DNA from 3 places in the Streptomyces sp. NPDC028419 genome. Region 2 is predicted to be linked to each of the others. Evidence: riboswitches for the same ligand, from Rfam matches in the RefSeq annotation. Region 2 holds a riboswitch; each other region holds the start of a gene.
What was found. Region 2 has a riboswitch for cyclic di-AMP ahead of ACZ4UB_RS02515 (transglycosylase SLT domain-containing protein). Riboswitches for the same ligand answer to the same signal wherever they lie in the genome.
Positions count from the first base shown of each region.

Region 1: linked by a shared signal. The riboswitch ahead of ACZ4UB_RS22745 (M23 family metallopeptidase) and the one ahead of ACZ4UB_RS02515 (transglycosylase SLT domain-containing protein) in region 2 are both predicted to bind cyclic di-AMP.
Region 3: linked by a shared signal. The riboswitch ahead of ACZ4UB_RS36110 (M23 family metallopeptidase) and the one ahead of ACZ4UB_RS02515 (transglycosylase SLT domain-containing protein) in region 2 are both predicted to bind cyclic di-AMP.

Region 1 covers NZ_JBVHUE010000019.1:147,507-152,680, forward strand. The annotation lists gene ACZ4UB_RS22735 (M16 family metallopeptidase) at 1-415, shown strand, start outside; gene ACZ4UB_RS22740 (M16 family metallopeptidase) at 436-1,803, shown strand; cyclic di-AMP (ydaO/yuaA leader) riboswitch at 2,064-2,220, shown strand; gene ACZ4UB_RS22745 (M23 family metallopeptidase) at 2,233-3,036, shown strand; gene ACZ4UB_RS22750 (GntR family transcriptional regulator) at 3,225-3,890, shown strand; gene ACZ4UB_RS22755 (HPr family phosphocarrier protein) at 4,058-4,339, opposite strand; gene ACZ4UB_RS22760 (bifunctional acetate--CoA ligase family protein/GNAT family N-acetyltransferase) at 4,547-5,174, shown strand, end outside.
Region 2 covers NZ_JBVHUE010000002.1:27,733-32,906, reverse strand. The annotation lists gene ACZ4UB_RS02525 (LysR substrate-binding domain-containing protein) at 1-362, opposite strand, end outside; gene ACZ4UB_RS02520 (dihydrodipicolinate synthase family protein) at 435-1,436, shown strand; cyclic di-AMP (ydaO/yuaA leader) riboswitch at 1,727-1,967, shown strand; gene ACZ4UB_RS02515 (transglycosylase SLT domain-containing protein) at 1,972-2,769, shown strand; gene ACZ4UB_RS02510 (hypothetical protein) at 2,763-4,601, opposite strand; gene ACZ4UB_RS02505 (DUF5682 family protein) at 4,655-5,174, opposite strand, start outside.
Region 3 covers NZ_JBVHUE010000049.1:6,224-11,397, forward strand. The annotation lists gene ACZ4UB_RS36105 (SGNH/GDSL hydrolase family protein) at 1-659, opposite strand, end outside; gene ACZ4UB_RS36110 (M23 family metallopeptidase) at 917-1,927, opposite strand; cyclic di-AMP (ydaO/yuaA leader) riboswitch at 1,930-2,089, opposite strand; gene ACZ4UB_RS36115 (tyrosine-protein phosphatase) at 2,409-3,233, shown strand; gene ACZ4UB_RS36120 (aspartate aminotransferase family protein) at 3,256-4,662, opposite strand; gene hpnH (adenosyl-hopene transferase HpnH) at 4,659-5,174, opposite strand, start outside.

The sequences.
Region 1 (5,174 bases), on a different contig from region 2:
CCTGGCCGGCGCCCCCTCGCTCGGCTGGCTGGACGTGAAGACCTCCGGCGGGGTCGAGGTGCCCGACATCGAGGCCGCCGTCGACGAGGAGCTCGCGCGGTTCGCCGCCGAGGGCCCGACGGCCGAGGAGATGGAGCGCGCGCAGGCCCAGCTGGAGCGCGAATGGCTGGACCGGCTGAGCACGGTGGCCGGCCGCGCCGACGAACTGTGCCGCTTCGCGGTGCTCTTCGGCGACCCGCAGCTGGCGCTCACCGCCGTCGGCCGCGTCCTCGACATCACCGCCGAGGAGGTGCAGGCCGTGGCCGCGGCCCGACTGCGCCCGGACAACCGCGCGGTGCTCGTCTACGAGCCGCTCGCGGCCGAGGACGCCGAGGAAGCCGCCGAGAACGACGAGACCGAAGGGGCGGAGCAGTGAGCGACACCGCAGCCGTCACGATGACCTTCCACCCCCAGCCGCAGCCCGGCGAGGCCAAGCCGTGGGCCTTCCCGGCCCCCGAGCGCGGCGCGCTGGCCACCGGCCTGACCGTGCTGCGGTGCCACCGGCCCGGCCAGCAGGTGGTGGCCGTCGAGATCAACCTCGCGGCCCCGCTGGACGCCGAACCGGCCGGCCTGGACGGCGTGGCCACGATCATGGCCCGCGCGCTCTCCGAGGGCACCGACAAGCACTCCGCCGAGGAGTTCGCGGCCGAGCTGGAGCGCTGCGGCGCCACCCTCGACGCGCACGCCGACCACCCCGGCATCCGGGTCTCCCTGGAGGTCCCGGCCTCCCGCCTGGCCAAGGCCCTGGGGCTGCTCGCCGAGGCGCTGCGCGCCCCCGCCTTCGCCGACTCCGAGGTCGACCGCCTGGTGCGCAACCGGCTCGACGAGATCCCGCACGAGCTGGCCAACCCGCAGCGCCGGGCCGCCAAGCAGCTCTCCCAGGAGCTGTTCCCGGCCACGCTGCGGATGTCCCGCCCGCGCCAGGGCACCGAGGAGACGGTGGCCCGGATCGACTCGGCGGCCGTGCGCGCCTTCTACGAGGCCCACGTGCGCCCGGCGACGGCCACCGCGGTGGTGGTCGGCGACCTGACCGGCATCGACCTGGACGCCGTCCTGGCGGACACCCTGGGCACCTGGACGGGCGGCACCGCCGCGCCGCTCCCGGTGCCGGCGGTCACCGCGGACGACACGGGCCGCGTGGTCATCGTGGACCGGCCGGGCGCGGTCCAGACGCAGTTGCTGATCGGGCGGATCGGCGGGGACCGGCACGACCGGGTCTGGGCGGCCCAGGTGCTCGGCACGTACTGCCTGGGCGGCACCCTGACCTCCCGTCTGGACAAGGTCCTGCGCGAGGAGAAGGGCTACACCTACGGCGTGCGCGCCTTCGGGCAGGTGCTGCGGTCCACCGCGGACGGCACCGGCGCGTCGATGCTCGCCATCAGCGGTTCGGTGGACACCCCGAACACGGGTCCGGCGCTGGACGACCTCTGGAAGGTGCTGCGCACCCTCGCCGAGGGCGGACTGACCGACGCCGAGCGCGACGTGGCGGTGCAGAACCTGGTGGGCGTGGCGCCGCTCAAGTTCGAGACGGCCGCGTCCGTCGCCGGCACCCTGGCCGACCAGGTCGAGCAGGAGCTGCCGGACGACTACCAGGCGCAGTTGTACGCGCGGCTGGCCGAGACGGGCACGGTGGAGGCCACCTCGGCCGTCGTCAACGCCTTCCCGGTGGACCGGCTCGTCACGGTGCTGGTCGGTGACGCCGCCCAGATCGAGGCGCCGGTGCGCGCGCTCGGCATCGGCGACGTGAGCGTCGTCGCCAACTGAGGTCGAACGGACCGGGCGGACCGAGCGACTGGGCGGACCGAACGGGCCGTACAGGACGAACGGGACGTGAACTGACGGCGTCCCGCAAGGGGTTTCGGTGGCTCGTCCACCGGAACCCCTTTTGTCCGTTTGGTGGAGAGGTTGCTTCTATGTCGCGTGACGTAGGTAACAATGGGGCTCGTGTGTTTGGTGATTGCCTGATGATCCGCCTAGCGTCGGCCGTGCTGTCCGTCAGTTGTCACAGCCGCACTCGCGGCACCGGACAGCGATCGCCGAGTCCCCGTCAGGCGCGAGCCTGGGGAGCCGGGGACCCACAGTCCCTGGGGTGAATCGGACCACCTCGCAAGAGGGGGCCCGTAGGAGACCTTCCTGCTCCGAACCCGTCAGCTAACCCGGTAGGCGAGAGGGAAGGAAAGGATCAACCCCTTCATGGCGTTCGGCAGCAGTCGTGCCTCTTCCGGCAAGCACCGTGGTTCCAGCCGTCTGAGCCGGAAGACCGCAGGCGTCGCCGGTATAGCCGCCCTCGCCGCCACCGGCGTCGCGGCCTCCCTCGCTGCCCCGGCCTTCGCCGCGGACAACCACAGCAGCAGCACTCCCCAGGACTCCGGCATGAAGGCCGTCGTCGTCGCCGACGACCTCGCCGGCGACATCGAGGCGCAGGCCGACGCCCAGCGCAACGCCGCCGACACGGCCGCCCTCAAGGCGCAGGCCGAGGCCGAGGCCAAGACGAAGGCCGCCGAGGCCCGGCGGATGGCCGAGGCGAAGGCCAAGGCCGAGCGCGAGGCCAAGGAGCGCGCGGACCGTGAAGAGGAGCGCAAGCGCCTCAACACCTTCGTCCTGCCGCTCGAGGGCTCGTACGTCAGCACCCAGTACGGTGCGGGCGGCAGCATGTGGTCCTCCGGCAGCCACACCGGCATCGACTTCCACGCGGGCGTGGGCAACGTCGTCCGCGCCGTGGGTGCGGGCGTCATCGTCGAGGCCGGCAACGGCGGCGCGTACGGCAACAACATCGTCATCAAGCACAACGACGGTACGTACACCCAGTACGCGCACCTCTCCAGCCTCAGCGTCTCGGCCGGCGAGCAGGTCACCGCCGGGCAGCAGATCGGCCTGTCGGGCGACACCGGCAACGTCAGCGGCGCGCACCTGCACTTCGAGGCCCGCACCGGCCCGTCCTACGGCTCGGACATCAACCCGCTGACCTACCTGCGGGCCCGCGGCGTCGCGATCTGACCCCGCCCGCACAGCAGCTTCCCGAAGGCCCCGGCTCCCCGAGCCGGGGCCTTCGTGCTGTGCGGCGGCGGGCGCGACGGGGAGCGTCCACCGGCCGCTCATTTCCGCCCGTCCTCGGAAAATATCGCGTGTTGCAATAGAGTCGCGAAATGGAATCTGCGGAAACGGTATTCGGTGGAGGTCCGGTCTTGCGAATTCCCGCGCACGCGGTATGTACGGCGATCCGCGACGACATCGTCTCCGGGGTCTTCGGCCCGGGCGCACGGCTCACCGAGGAGCTGCTCGCCCGCCGCTACGGAGTCTCCCGCGTCCCCGTCCGCGAGGCCCTGCGCACCCTGGAGTCCGAGGGCTTCGTCACCACGCGCCGGCACGCGGGCGCCTGCGTCGCCGAGCCGACCGCGCAGGAGGCGGCCGACCTCCTGGAGGTCCGGACGCTGCTGGAGCCCCTCGCGGCGGCCCGGGCCGCCCGGCGGCGCAGCGAGGCGCACCTCAAGGTGCTGCGCGGGCTGGTCAGGTTGGGCCAGGAACGGGCCAGGAGGGGCCAGGGGGAGGATCTACGGGCGCTCGGGGGGTGGTTCCACGAGACGCTCACCCAGGCCTCCGACAGTCCCGGGCTGATCGCACTGCTGACGCAGATGCGGCACAAGATCACCTGGATGTACGCCGTGGACGCCCCGGCGCGGCCCGTGGACTCCTGGGCGGAGCACGGCGCGATCGTGGACGCGGTGGCGCGCGGCGACGCGGAGCGGGCGCGCGCGCTCACCGCGGCGCACGCCGGTCGGGCGGCGGGGGCGCACCGGCTGCGCGTGAGGACTTCGCAACCTGCCGTAAACACGGCGAGCGGCCGACTTTAACAATTCCCGGATAGGAAGGATGGGGAGGATATTCCTGCGGTCGAGTACGGCCCGCTATTTCCGGTACGGAGAATTCCGCACCCTGCGAAAAAGCAGCGGAGCCGTGGCTCCCGGAATGCGGGGGCCACGGCTCCGCCGTGTGTGGTGCGTGGGGTCGGACCCGGGGGTCAGACGGTCTCGGGGAGCTCCTCGAGACCCTCGGCGACCAGCTTCGCCAGGCGGTCGAGCGCGGCGTCCGCACCCTCGGCGTCGGACGCGAGGATGATCTCCTCGCCGCCCTGGGCGCCCAGGCCCAGGACCGCGAGCATGGACGCGGCGTTGACCGGGTTGCCGTCGGCCTTGGAGATCGTCACCGGGACGCCGGAAGCGGTCGTCGCCCGGACGAAGATCGAGGCGGGACGAGCGTGCAGGCCCTCGGCCCAGCCGACGTTGACGCGGCGCTCTGCCATGGTGATGCCCTTCAGGTTCTTACGGTTGTCTAGACCAGTCTCTCACGGCACTCAGAATGCTCGGGCCGACGTTCGACCCCATTCGGCCTGCCGTTGGACCCTCCCCAGCTTGCACCGATGTGCCCCGGCCCGCCTAATGCGCCGCGCGCACGCGGCCCGCCCGTCCCCCGCCCGCCCTCCGTCCGGGACAGGGCCTAGGGTGGCCCCATGACCACCGCGTCGGACCCCTCGTACCCGGCCCACTGGGAAGCGGACGTCGTGCTGCGCGACGGCGGCACCGCCCGGATCCGGCCCATCACCACCGAGGACGCGGACCGCCTGGTCAGCTTCTACGAGCAGGTCTCGGACGAGTCGAAGTACTACCGGTTCTTCGCCCCCTACCCCCGCCTGTCCGCCAAGGACGTGCACCGCTTCACCCACCACGACTACGTGGACCGGGTCGGCCTCGCGGCCACGATCGGCGGCGAGTTCATCGCGACCGTCCGCTTCGACCGGATCGGCTCCGACGGCCGCCCCGCCTCCGGGCCCGCCGACGAGGCCGAGGTCGCCTTCCTCGTCCAGGACGCCCACCAGGGCCGCGGCGTCGCCTCGGCCCTCCTCGAACACATCGGGGCGGTCGCGCGCGAGCGGGGGATCCGCCGCTTCGTCGCCGAGGTGTTGCCCGCCAACGTCAAGATGATCAAGGTCTTCAAAGAGGTCGGCTACGAGCAGAAGCGTTCCTTCGAGGACGGCTCGGTCCACCTCACCCTCGACCTCGAACCGACCGCGGAGTCGCTCGCGGTCCAGCGCGCCCGCGAGCAGCGCGCCGAGGCCCGCTCCGTCCAGCGGCTGCTCG
Region 2 (5,174 bases):
AGGGCCGGGTGGCGCCGGGCGAGGGTGACCAGGGCGGCGGGGACGATGGCCCGGGTCGCGGTCGGGAAGGCGCCGACGCGCAGGGCTCCCGCCAGCCCGTCGCGGGCCTCGGCGAGGTCCGCCTCGGCCTGTTCCAGGCGTTCCAGCACCGCTTCCGCGTGCCCGACCAGGTGCTGGCCGGCGGGGGTGAGCCGGACCCGGCGGCCGGTGCGCTCCAGGAGCGGCAGGCCCGCTTCGCGTTCGAGGACGGAGAGCTGTTGGGAGACGGCGGAGGCGCTGAAGGCCAGCGCCTCGGCGACGGCGGCGATGGTGCCGCGGCGGGCGAGTTCGCGCAGCAGGCGCAGGCGGCGTACGTCGAGCATCGGCTCAGCTTACGGGTCAGGACGGAAATGCGAACTGGACCCGGGGCTCGGAGGCGGGCCACCCTCGTACCCATGGCGCAGAACACCACACAGGACACGGCCCGGAGCGACACCTCCACGCTTCCCGCCCTCCCCACTCCTTCCCCGCTCCCCGACCCCTCCCCGCTCCCCGGCCTCCACGGGCTGGCGGGGCTGCACGTCCCGCTCGTCACCCCCTTCGACGCGTCCGGCGCGGTCGCCCTGGACGCCCTGGAGTCGCTCGCCCACGAGGTGCTCGCGGCGGGCGCCACCGGCATCACCGCCCTCGGCACGACCGGCGAGGCCGCCTCCCTCGACGCGGCGGAGCGCGACGCGGTGACCGAGGTGTGCGCACGGGTCTGCCGCGAGCGCGGGGCGTTCCTGAGCGTCGGGGCGGGCGGCAGCAGCACGCGGGCGAGCGAGGTCGCGCTGGCGGGACTGCGGCGGTGGCCCGAGGTGGGGGCCGCGCTGGTGACCGTGCCGTCCTTCGTGCGGCCCTCGGCGGCGGGGGTGCTGGCGCACTTCGAGCGGCTCGCGGAGGTCGCTCCCGTACCGCTGGTCGTCTACCACATCCCCTACCGGACCGGTCAGCCGCTGGACGCCGGGGCGTTGCGGGCCCTCGGGGCGCTGCCGGGGGTCGCGGGAGTCAAGTACGCGGTGGGCGGCATCGATCAGGACACGGTGGAGCTGCTGGGCGCACTGCCGGACGGGTTCACGGTCCTGGCGGGCGACGACGCCTACGCCTCGCCCCTGCTCGCCCTCGGGGCGGGCGGCGCGATCCTGGCCTCGGCGCATCTGGCCACGGAACGTTTCGCCGCGCTCGTGCGGGCCTGGCGGTCCGGGGACGCGTCCGGCGCGCGGGCGCTGGGGCACGCGCTGGCCCGACTGTCGGCGGCCGTGTTCGCCGAGCCGAATCCGGTGGTCCTGAAGGGGGTGCTGCACGCGCAGGGGCGCATTCCCACCCCCGACGTGCGGCTGCCGCTGCTGCCCGCCGGCGCCGCCTCGGTGCGTCAGACGCTGCGCAGGCTGGAGGAGCTGGCGGAGCGCACCGCGTAGGCGGGCGCGCGTCCCGGCAAGAAATCCCCAAGAAGCTTGAATGGGCGATTTGCCCTTGAATGCCGTACGGGCCGCTCGCCGGTGACGTCAGTCACGTGGGAGCGGCCGTCGCGGCCCCCGCCGCGGGGGGAGCGGAAGGCTGGATTCCGGGCGCCGCAATGAATTGCGGCATTCCCCGACCCGCCCGGGCGAGATCCATTTCCCGGCCGTTTCCGATATACCGATCACTGCGCGGAATTCAAGCCCTTGTTCCCCTCCTCTTCTCTCCTCTACGGTCACCGCAATCCGGGTGGAACGCCGAATCCTGCCGCTACCCGGGAACCCATCCCACTCACGTACGGCAGGAGCGGGGGAACCAGGTAGGCCGCTGGTCCGGACGCATCGTCCGGCCCGGCTCGGGGTGAAGTCGCACCGCTGACACGCACGTCCTCGTCATGCCTCGGCATGTCCGGAGGCGGGCCGCGTCACGGTGCGGCCGGACAGCTCCCGTCCGAACCCGACAGCTCACCTCGCAGGCGACGGAGAGGAATTCGCCATGTCCGCATCGGGCAAGCACCGCCGTCCCAAGACCAGCCCCCTCGCCCGCCTGCTCGCCGTCGCGGGCACCGGCGGCATGGCCCTCGCCCTCCCCCTGATCAGCGCTTCCGGCGCCGATGCCGCACAGCCGGCCGCCGCCACGACCGCGGCCCCCGCCGTCGCCGCCACCGCTCCCGCGCTCTCCGCGCGGGCCGCGGCGTCCACCACCTATTCGGTGGTCGCGGGCGACACCCTTTCCACGATCGCCCAATCGCATTCCGTGAGCGGCGGCTGGAAGAAGCTCTACGCGGACAACCGTGCGGCGATCGGCAGCGACCCGTCCGTGATCCGTCCGGGAACCGAACTGACGCTCGGCGGACCGGCGAAGGCGGCTTCCACGACGGCGGGTTCGGCGAAGAAGACCGTGGCGGCCGGGCGCGATGCGGGGGCCGCGACCGCGCGGGCCGACCGATCCGTGCGTTCCACGACCCTGTACGCCAACAATCTCGACGGCTGGATCCGGCAGTCGCTGGACATCATGGCCCAGCACGGAATTCCGGGCACCTACGACGGAATTCGCCGCAACGTCCTGCGCGAGTCCTCGGGCAATCCCCTCGCCATCAACAACTGGGACTCCAACGCGGCGGCGGGCATCCCCTCGAAGGGCCTCCTCCAGGTCATCGACCCCACCTTCCGGGCGTACCACGTGCCCGGTACCGCGACCGACTCCTACGACCCGGTCGCGAACATCACCGCCGCCTGCAACTACGCCGCCGCCCGCTACGGCTCGATCGACAACGTGAACGGCGCCTACTGAGCGGACCAGGACGCGGCCGCCAACGACCGCCGCGCGGCGTGCAGATGGGTGGCCGCGGCCAGCCAGGCCCACGCGTAGCGGTCGGCGCCGGGATCGACGAGACGACCGAAGACGTCCCGGGACCGCCGGTCGGCCTCGGCGGTCAGCGCGGCGGCCAACTCCTCGGCCCCCGCGAAGCCGGCCCGGCGCAGCGGCCCCCGACCGCCGTTCGGCGCGAACTCACCGCGCGCCGCCTCCGCCACCGCCCGACGGCCCCCCGCCACCCCGGATTCCAACAGCCGTTGCACCCGCCACAGCGGTGACCCGCCCAGCGCGTCCGGTACCGGCTCCCGGTCGCGTACGTCGGCCAGTTCGGGCGCGCCGGCCCCGGCCGGGAGGTGGGACCCCTGGAGCAGGTCGTAGCCGAGGTCGGCCCGGCCCAGCCACTGCGGCGGCAGCCGCAGGGTGTACGCCGAGCCCGGCACCGGACCGACGGCCAGGGGGCGCAGGGTCGCGCTCCGGTCCGGGTCGGGGCGGCCGAGCACGCGCAGCGCCAGCCCGGGGCGCTCCGCCAGACGGCGGAGGTTCGCGGTGTGCGCCAGGTCCGGATGCGGGTGGGCGGGGACCAGGGCGATCAGCGGTGCGCCGGGACGTACCGCGCCGTCGGACGCCACTTCGCGGACCAGCAGCCGGTCGCCGGCCGCGGCCACCACCAGCACGTCGCATCCGAGCAGGCCCGGGTCGGCTGCCGGATCGGCCAGGGCCCGCGCCACGGCCTCGGCCGCCGGGCGGGCGAAGAGCGCGGCGGCCGGTCCCTCGCTCCAGTCGATCCCGTGCAGCGGCGTCGCCCGTACGCCCCGGCCCGACCCGAGGCGGCCGTCGTCGGACACGGTCGCCCCGACCACGTGCAGTGCGCCCCGGGCCAGGCCGGCGTGGTCGAGGACGGCGCCGCCGAGGGACACGGAGGCGCTCGCGGCGCCCCGGGCCCGCCCGATCCCGCCGGGGCGGACGTCGGCGAGGGTGAACCGGTCGCCATCGGCGTCGACGAGGTGCGTGACCACGCCCGCGTGTCCGGTGGCCGAGAGCACCGGCTCCCGGCAGAGGCCGTACACGCGCAGGCTGCCGCCGGACCGGTAGGCGCGCCGGGAGCCGCCGGGGGACGGGAGCGCGGCGGTGTGCAACAGCTCGCGAAAGGCCCCCGTCAGCTCGGTCAGCCGCTGGGCGGCGCTGCGGTCGCGGGCGGCGCGCAGCCCGCGCACCACCCGGAGGGCGGCCGCCTCGGCGTGTGGCAGGCCCGCCAGGCGCGCGGTGTGCGCGGCCCGCAGCAGCTCGGCCTGTACGACGGCGCCGCCCGCGGGCACTCCCGCCGCCAGCGCGGCGGCGGCCGCCTCCCACAGGGCCGCGGCGGCGGCCAGCTGCTCGGGGGACGGGTGCGGGATCGGCGGCGCGCCGTCGGTCGCGGGCCCGGTCCCCGCTTCCGGCTCGGCGGGGGCGGTGGTCGCCGGGCCGCGGGCACGCTCCGGGTCGGATGCCGGCTCGGGCTCCGGGACGGCCGCCGGGTCGCTCTGCGGTGGCTCGGCGATCGGGGACACCGCGAGGGCGGCGGTGCGGTGGAGGCAGCGGGGGCTCAGGAGGCAGCTGCATACGGCCTGGTCGGCGGTGGTGATCGCCTGCGCGGGGCCGGGGCTCAGGGTGACCAGGGCGTCCTCGCCGAACCGGTAGGTGACCTCCCCGTCGGCCGCCACGACGGCCGGCGGATCGCCCGCCGCGCAGGCCTCGATGGTGGCGTCGAGCCGCTTGCGCAGCCGCGCGGAGAGCCCGCCGACGGCCTCGGCCAACAGCTCCGCAGCCACCGGGGGGAGCACGGCAGCGGATGCGGATGCGGGTGCGGGTGCGGTTACAGGGATCACGCGCGCTCTCCACGGAGGCGGTCGCCGACCCAGCGGGCCAGGGCGAGGGGGCTGAGGGCGGCCACCGGCATTCCGGCGGCGACGAGTTGCTGCGCGACGGGGACGCTGTAGCGGGGCGCACCGGTGTCGTCCAGGGCGGCGCAGCCCAGCAGGCGGGCCCCCGAGTCGGCCAGGGCGCGGACCTCGCCCAGCAGGCCGCCGAGCGCGTGGCCCTCCTCGAAGTCGCTGACCACGACGACCAGCGTCCGGCTCGGCACCGTGATCAGGGACCGCGCGTGCGCCAGACCGGCCGCGATGTGCGTACCGCCGCCGACCCGTACTTCGAGCAGCAGGGACAGGGGGTCCTCGACCCGGCCCGTGAGGTCGACCACTTCCGTGGAGAAGGCCAGGAAGTGGGTCGAGAGGGTGGGGACCCCCGCCAGGACCGCGGCGGTCAGCGCGGACCACACGACGGAGGCCTCCATCGAGCCGGAGACGTCGACGACGAGGATCAGCCGCCAGTCGGCCTCGCGGCTG
Region 3 (5,174 bases), on a different contig from region 2:
GTCACCTCGGCCGAGCCGCGCGGCTGCTGCGGGGGCCACGGCTGGTCCGGGTCGGCGGGCACGTCCAGCCCCAGCACCTGGGCGGCGCGCAGCGCGACCCGGGTGTGTCCCTCGGGCGAGAGGTGCAGCCGGTCGTCGTCCCACGCCCGCCGGTCCTGGACGGACTTCAGCGACCACAGGTCGAGCACCGGGCATCCGTACCGGTCGGCGATGGACCGCACGTGCGCCGAGTACGTCGCCACCTTGCCGCGGATGTGCTTGAGCACCGGCACGCCACGGGTGTCGAAGCCGGTGGTGATCATCACCTGACCGACGGACCCGACGAGGTCGGCCAGGGCCGCCTCGAACCGCTCCGCCACGTCATCGGGGTCGCTCCCGGGCCGGATGATGTCGTTGCCCCCGGCGCAGAAGGTGACCAGGTCGGGCGCCAGCTCCTTGGCCCGCGGCACCTGCTCCGCCACGATCTGGTCCAGGAGCTTGCCCCGCACGGCGAGGTTGGCGTACCGGAAGTCGTGCTCGTCGCGCTGATCGGCCAGGAGCACCGCGAGCCGGTCGGCCCAGCCCACGAAGATCTCCCCCGGGCCCGGGTCCCCCACGCCCTCGGTGAAGCTGTCCCCGATCGCCGCGTACGAGCCGAAGCCCTGGAATGCCGTCTTCATTGCCTTCGTCTTCGTCTTCGTCGTCGTCTTCGCCGTCGTCTTTGTCGTCATCGCTGTCGTCGCTGCCACGAGAAGACATCCTTCACCCCAGGGCGTGACCTACGCCACCGTAGCCACCCCTTGACGGACCGTGATCTATACCACCCGGTGGGTATGGAATAAGTGAGACCCGTGTCAGGGACATGCGGGTACGGGAAAGAGGGGCCGGGCCCCCCCTCGGGTCCCGGCCCCTCCTCGTGCCGAACGGCTGTCGCCGATCAGACGTTCACGCCCTTCGAGCGGAGGTAGGCCAGCGGGTCGATGTCCGTGCCGTAGCCGGCGCCCGTGCGGATCTCGAAGTGCAGGTGCGGGCCGGTGACGTTGCCCGTGGAGCCGGACAGGCCGATGCTCTGGCCGCCGCCGACGCTCTGGCCGGCCGACACCGACAGCTGGGACAGGTGGCCGTACTGCGAGTAGCGGCCGTCCGCGTGCCGGATGACGACCTCGTTGCCGTACGCGCCGCCCCAGCCCGCGGAGACCACGGTGCCCGCGCCGACCGCGCGGACGGTGGTGCCGGTGCCCACGGCGAAGTCGACACCGGTGTGGTGACCGCTGGACCACATGCTGCCGCTCACCCGGTACTGGGTGGTGATGGAGGCGGAGACCGGAGCGGCGAAGCCGGAGGCGGAGGCGGTGCCCGAACCGGAGCCCTTGCCCGTACCGCTGCCGGTGCCCTGCGCGGGCTTGCCGCTCGTCCCCTCGTCGTCCGTACCCTCGTCGCTCGCGCTCTCGTCGCTCGCGCCCGCGTCACTCGCGCCCTCATCCGAGCCCGCGTCCGCCGCCGGAGCGGATTCCTCGACCGGAGCGGATTCCTCGGCCGGGGCCGGGGCCTGCTCCTGCGCCCGCGCCCCCAGGGTCAGCTTCAGCCCCGGGTGGATCAGCGACGGGTCGGAGCCGACGGCCTCGCGGTTGTCCGCGTACACCTGCTGCCAGCCGCCGCTCAGGTGCCGCTCCGCGGCGATCTTCGAGAGGTAGTCGCCCGGGACCACGGTGTAGACCGAGGAGGTCGGCGACGCGGCGGCCGGCGCCTGAGCCGGGGGCGCCTGGGTCTCAACAGCGGTGGCCGGGCCGGCCGTCGCAGCGGTCGCGGCCGTCGAGCCGGTCGCGGCGTGCGCGCCCGTGGCACCCATCAGCGGCAGCGCGAGCGCCGCGCTCCCGGTGCCCGCGACGACGAGTCCGCGGGCTATCGGGCTGGACTTCGGGCGGCGGTGCTTTCCCTTTGCGGGCATGGCGAATTCCTCTCCGTCGCCTGCGAGGTGAGCTGTCGGGTTCGGACTGGAGATGTCCGGCCGTACGCGTACGGCTTCACCCCGAGCCGTCCGGAGGAAAAGATCCATTCCGGTGACGGCGGCTTACCTGGTTCCCCCGCTCCTGCCGGGCGTGTGGATCGTCGGGTGCGGTTTCGGATGGTGGCAGGATTAGGCGGTCCATCCGGGTCGACGCGAAGGTATTCCGTCCGGCCCCCCGGAACAAGCCGCGAATTCCCCACGGGAAAGGCCCGGGTGAGGGATCGACGGAATTCCGGTCACCCTCCGTCGAATCCGCCACGACAACGGCCGCCCCCACAAGGCAATTCGACTTTCGTGATCACACACTCACGGTGACCGTATGATCCTGCTCACGGGGGCGATCCGATCTCCCCGTCCCTTATGGCAAGTTGCGCTCAACTAGTGTAATTCGGACATGCCGCGACGATACGGAGGAGTCCCCGTGACCCAGCAGATACCCCAGGCCCCGTCCACGGAGCCGGAGCTGACCGGAGTGCGCAACTTCCGTGACGTGGGCGGACTCCCGACCACGGACGGACGGAGGGTCAGAGCGGGACAGGTCTTCCGAAGCGGACATCTGGCACATGCCACCGAAACCGATACGGAATTCCTCGCTTCGCTCGGGCTGCACACCATCTTCGACTTCCGCAACGCCGCGGATCACGCGCTCGAAGGCCCGGACGTCGAGCTGCCCGGGGTCCGCAACGTCAACCTCCCGCTCTCCGACCCGGCGGACGGTACGGAGTTCTGGCGGATGGTGCGCGACGGCGACCTCGACCAGCTGCGCCAGGTCCTCGGCGAGGGCAAGGCCGCGCTGCGGATGGCCAACTCCTACCGGGAGATCGTCACGAACCGCACCGCGGAGCACCGCCAGGTCGTCCAGGCGCTCGTCCAGGGCGAGGTGCCGGTGCTGATGCACTGCGCGGCCGGGAAGGACCGGGCCGGTCTGTCGATCGCCATCACCCTGCTCGCGCTCGGCGTCGAGCGCGAGGCGATCGTGGCGGACTACCTGGAGTCGAACGCCCCGCACCGGCGCTACAAGGTGCGTCGCAGCAGCGAGTCCGCCGAGGCCCGCTCCCCCGAGGTGATGGAGCTGCTCGCCCCGCTGTTCGACGCGCGCGCCGAGTACCTGCTCGCGGCCTTCGACACCCTGGAGGAGATCTGGGGCAGCCTCGACCATTACCTCGCCGAGGGCCTCGGGCTCACGCCCGAGACCCTCGACCGGCTGCGCGACCACTACCTCGATCGACCGGCCCGACCCGCCTGACCGGCCGGGCCCGGCCGGGCCGTCAGCGGTTCGCGACGGCCTGCTTGACCAGGGTCCTGCCGAAGTCCCACATCAAGGAGCCCCCGCCGTGGGCGTCGTCCATGACCTCCCGGAAGGCGCCCACGAAGCGGTCCACGTCCGCCTCGTCCACGATCAGCGGCGGGATCAGCTTGATCACCTCCAGGTGGTCGCCGGAGACCTGGGTCAGGATCCGGTGCTTCTGGAGCAGCGGTACGACGACCATCTGCGCGAAGAGCCCCTTGCGGGCGGCCTGGAGCATGGTCCACCGGCTGCGCAGCCCGAGCGAGGACGGGCGGCCGAACTCGATGCCGATCATCAGCCCCCGGCCGCGCACCTCGTGCAGCAGCTCGTACTCGTCCACCATCGCCGCGAGCCGCCCGCGCAGCAGGTCGCCCATGGCGCGGGCGTTCGCCACCACCGACTCGTTCTCCATGACGGAGAGCACCGCGAGCCCGGCCGCCATCGCCTGCGCGTTGGCACCGAAGCTGGCCGAGTGCACGAGCACCCGGTCCATGGACGAGTAGACCTTCTTGAAGATCCAGTCCTTGCCCAGGGTCGCCCCGACCGGCACGTAGCCGCCCGACAGCGCCTTGGCCACGCAGACCAGGTCCGGCTCCACCCCCGCCTCGTGCTGGTAGGCGTAGAACTCCCCGGTCCGGCCGAGGCCGGTCTGCACCTCGTCCGCGATGAGCAGCGCCTGGTGCCGGTGCAGCAGCTCCTGCGCGGCGCGCAGGAAGCCGGGCGGGGCCTGGAGGACCCCCTTGCCCTGGATCGGTTCGACGACGAAGGCGGCCACGTCACCGCGCGCCAGCTCGCGCTCCAGGGCCGCCAGATCCCCGAGCGCGATCTTCGTATCGGGCAGTAGGGGGGCGAACCCGTCCCGGAAGCCCGCCTCCCCGTTCACCGACAGCGCGCCGGTGGTGAGCCCGTGGAAGGCGTGGTCGCAGTACAGGATCCTGGGCCGGCCCGTGGCGAAGCGCGCGAACTTGAGCGCCGTCTCCACGGCCTCGGTGCCGCTGTTGCCGAAGAAGACCCGGTCCAGGTGGGGGCTGTACGACAGCAGCTTCTCCGCCAGCAGCCCGGGCAGCGGCTGGCAGTCGAAGCGGGTGAGGTCGGCGAGCTGCGCGTCGAGCACGTCGTGCAGCGCCTGCCGGACGACCGGGTGGTGGCGGCCCAGCCCCATCACGCCGAAGCCCGCCAGCATGTCGAGGTAGTCGTTGCCCTCGGCGTCCCAGAAGTGGGCGCCCTCGGCCCGCTCGTAGACCTTGTCGAAGCCGATGGTGTGGAGCATCCGCGGCAGCTGGTGGTTGAGGTGGCGCGCGTGCAGTTCGTAGCGCTCACCGCCCCGCTCGGCCAGCAGGGAGCCCAGGTCGAACTCCTTGCCCGGGCCCCCCGTGGCCGCCGTCACGGCCGCTTCTCCCGGTTGCCCCCCACCGTCTCGCGGGCCGCCCGCAGGGATTCCTTCAGCGAGCCCATGGTGGCGAGGACGGCGGTGGGTTCGTACCCGCAGTGCGCCATGCAATTCGCGCAGCGCGGGTCCTTTCCGCGGCCGTACTTGCTCCAGTCGGTTTCCTCGATCAGTTCCCGGTACGTCGGCACGTACCCGTCGCTCATCAGATAGCAGGGGCGCTGCCAGCCGAAGAGCGAGTAGTTGGGAATGGCCCACGCGGTGCAGGGGAAATCGGCCTTCCCCTCCAGGAAGTCCAGGAAGAGCGGCGAGTGGTTCAGCCGCCAGCGGGCCCGGTTCCCGCCCGAGAACGCCTTGCGGAAGAGTTCCCGGGTCTGTTCCACGCCCAGGAAGTGCTCCTGGTCGGGGGCCTTTTCGTAGGCGTAGGCGGGCGAGATCATCATCTCGTCGACCTGGAGGTCGTCATTGAGGTAGTTGAGCACCTCGATGATGGTCTGCGGGGTGTCGGTGTT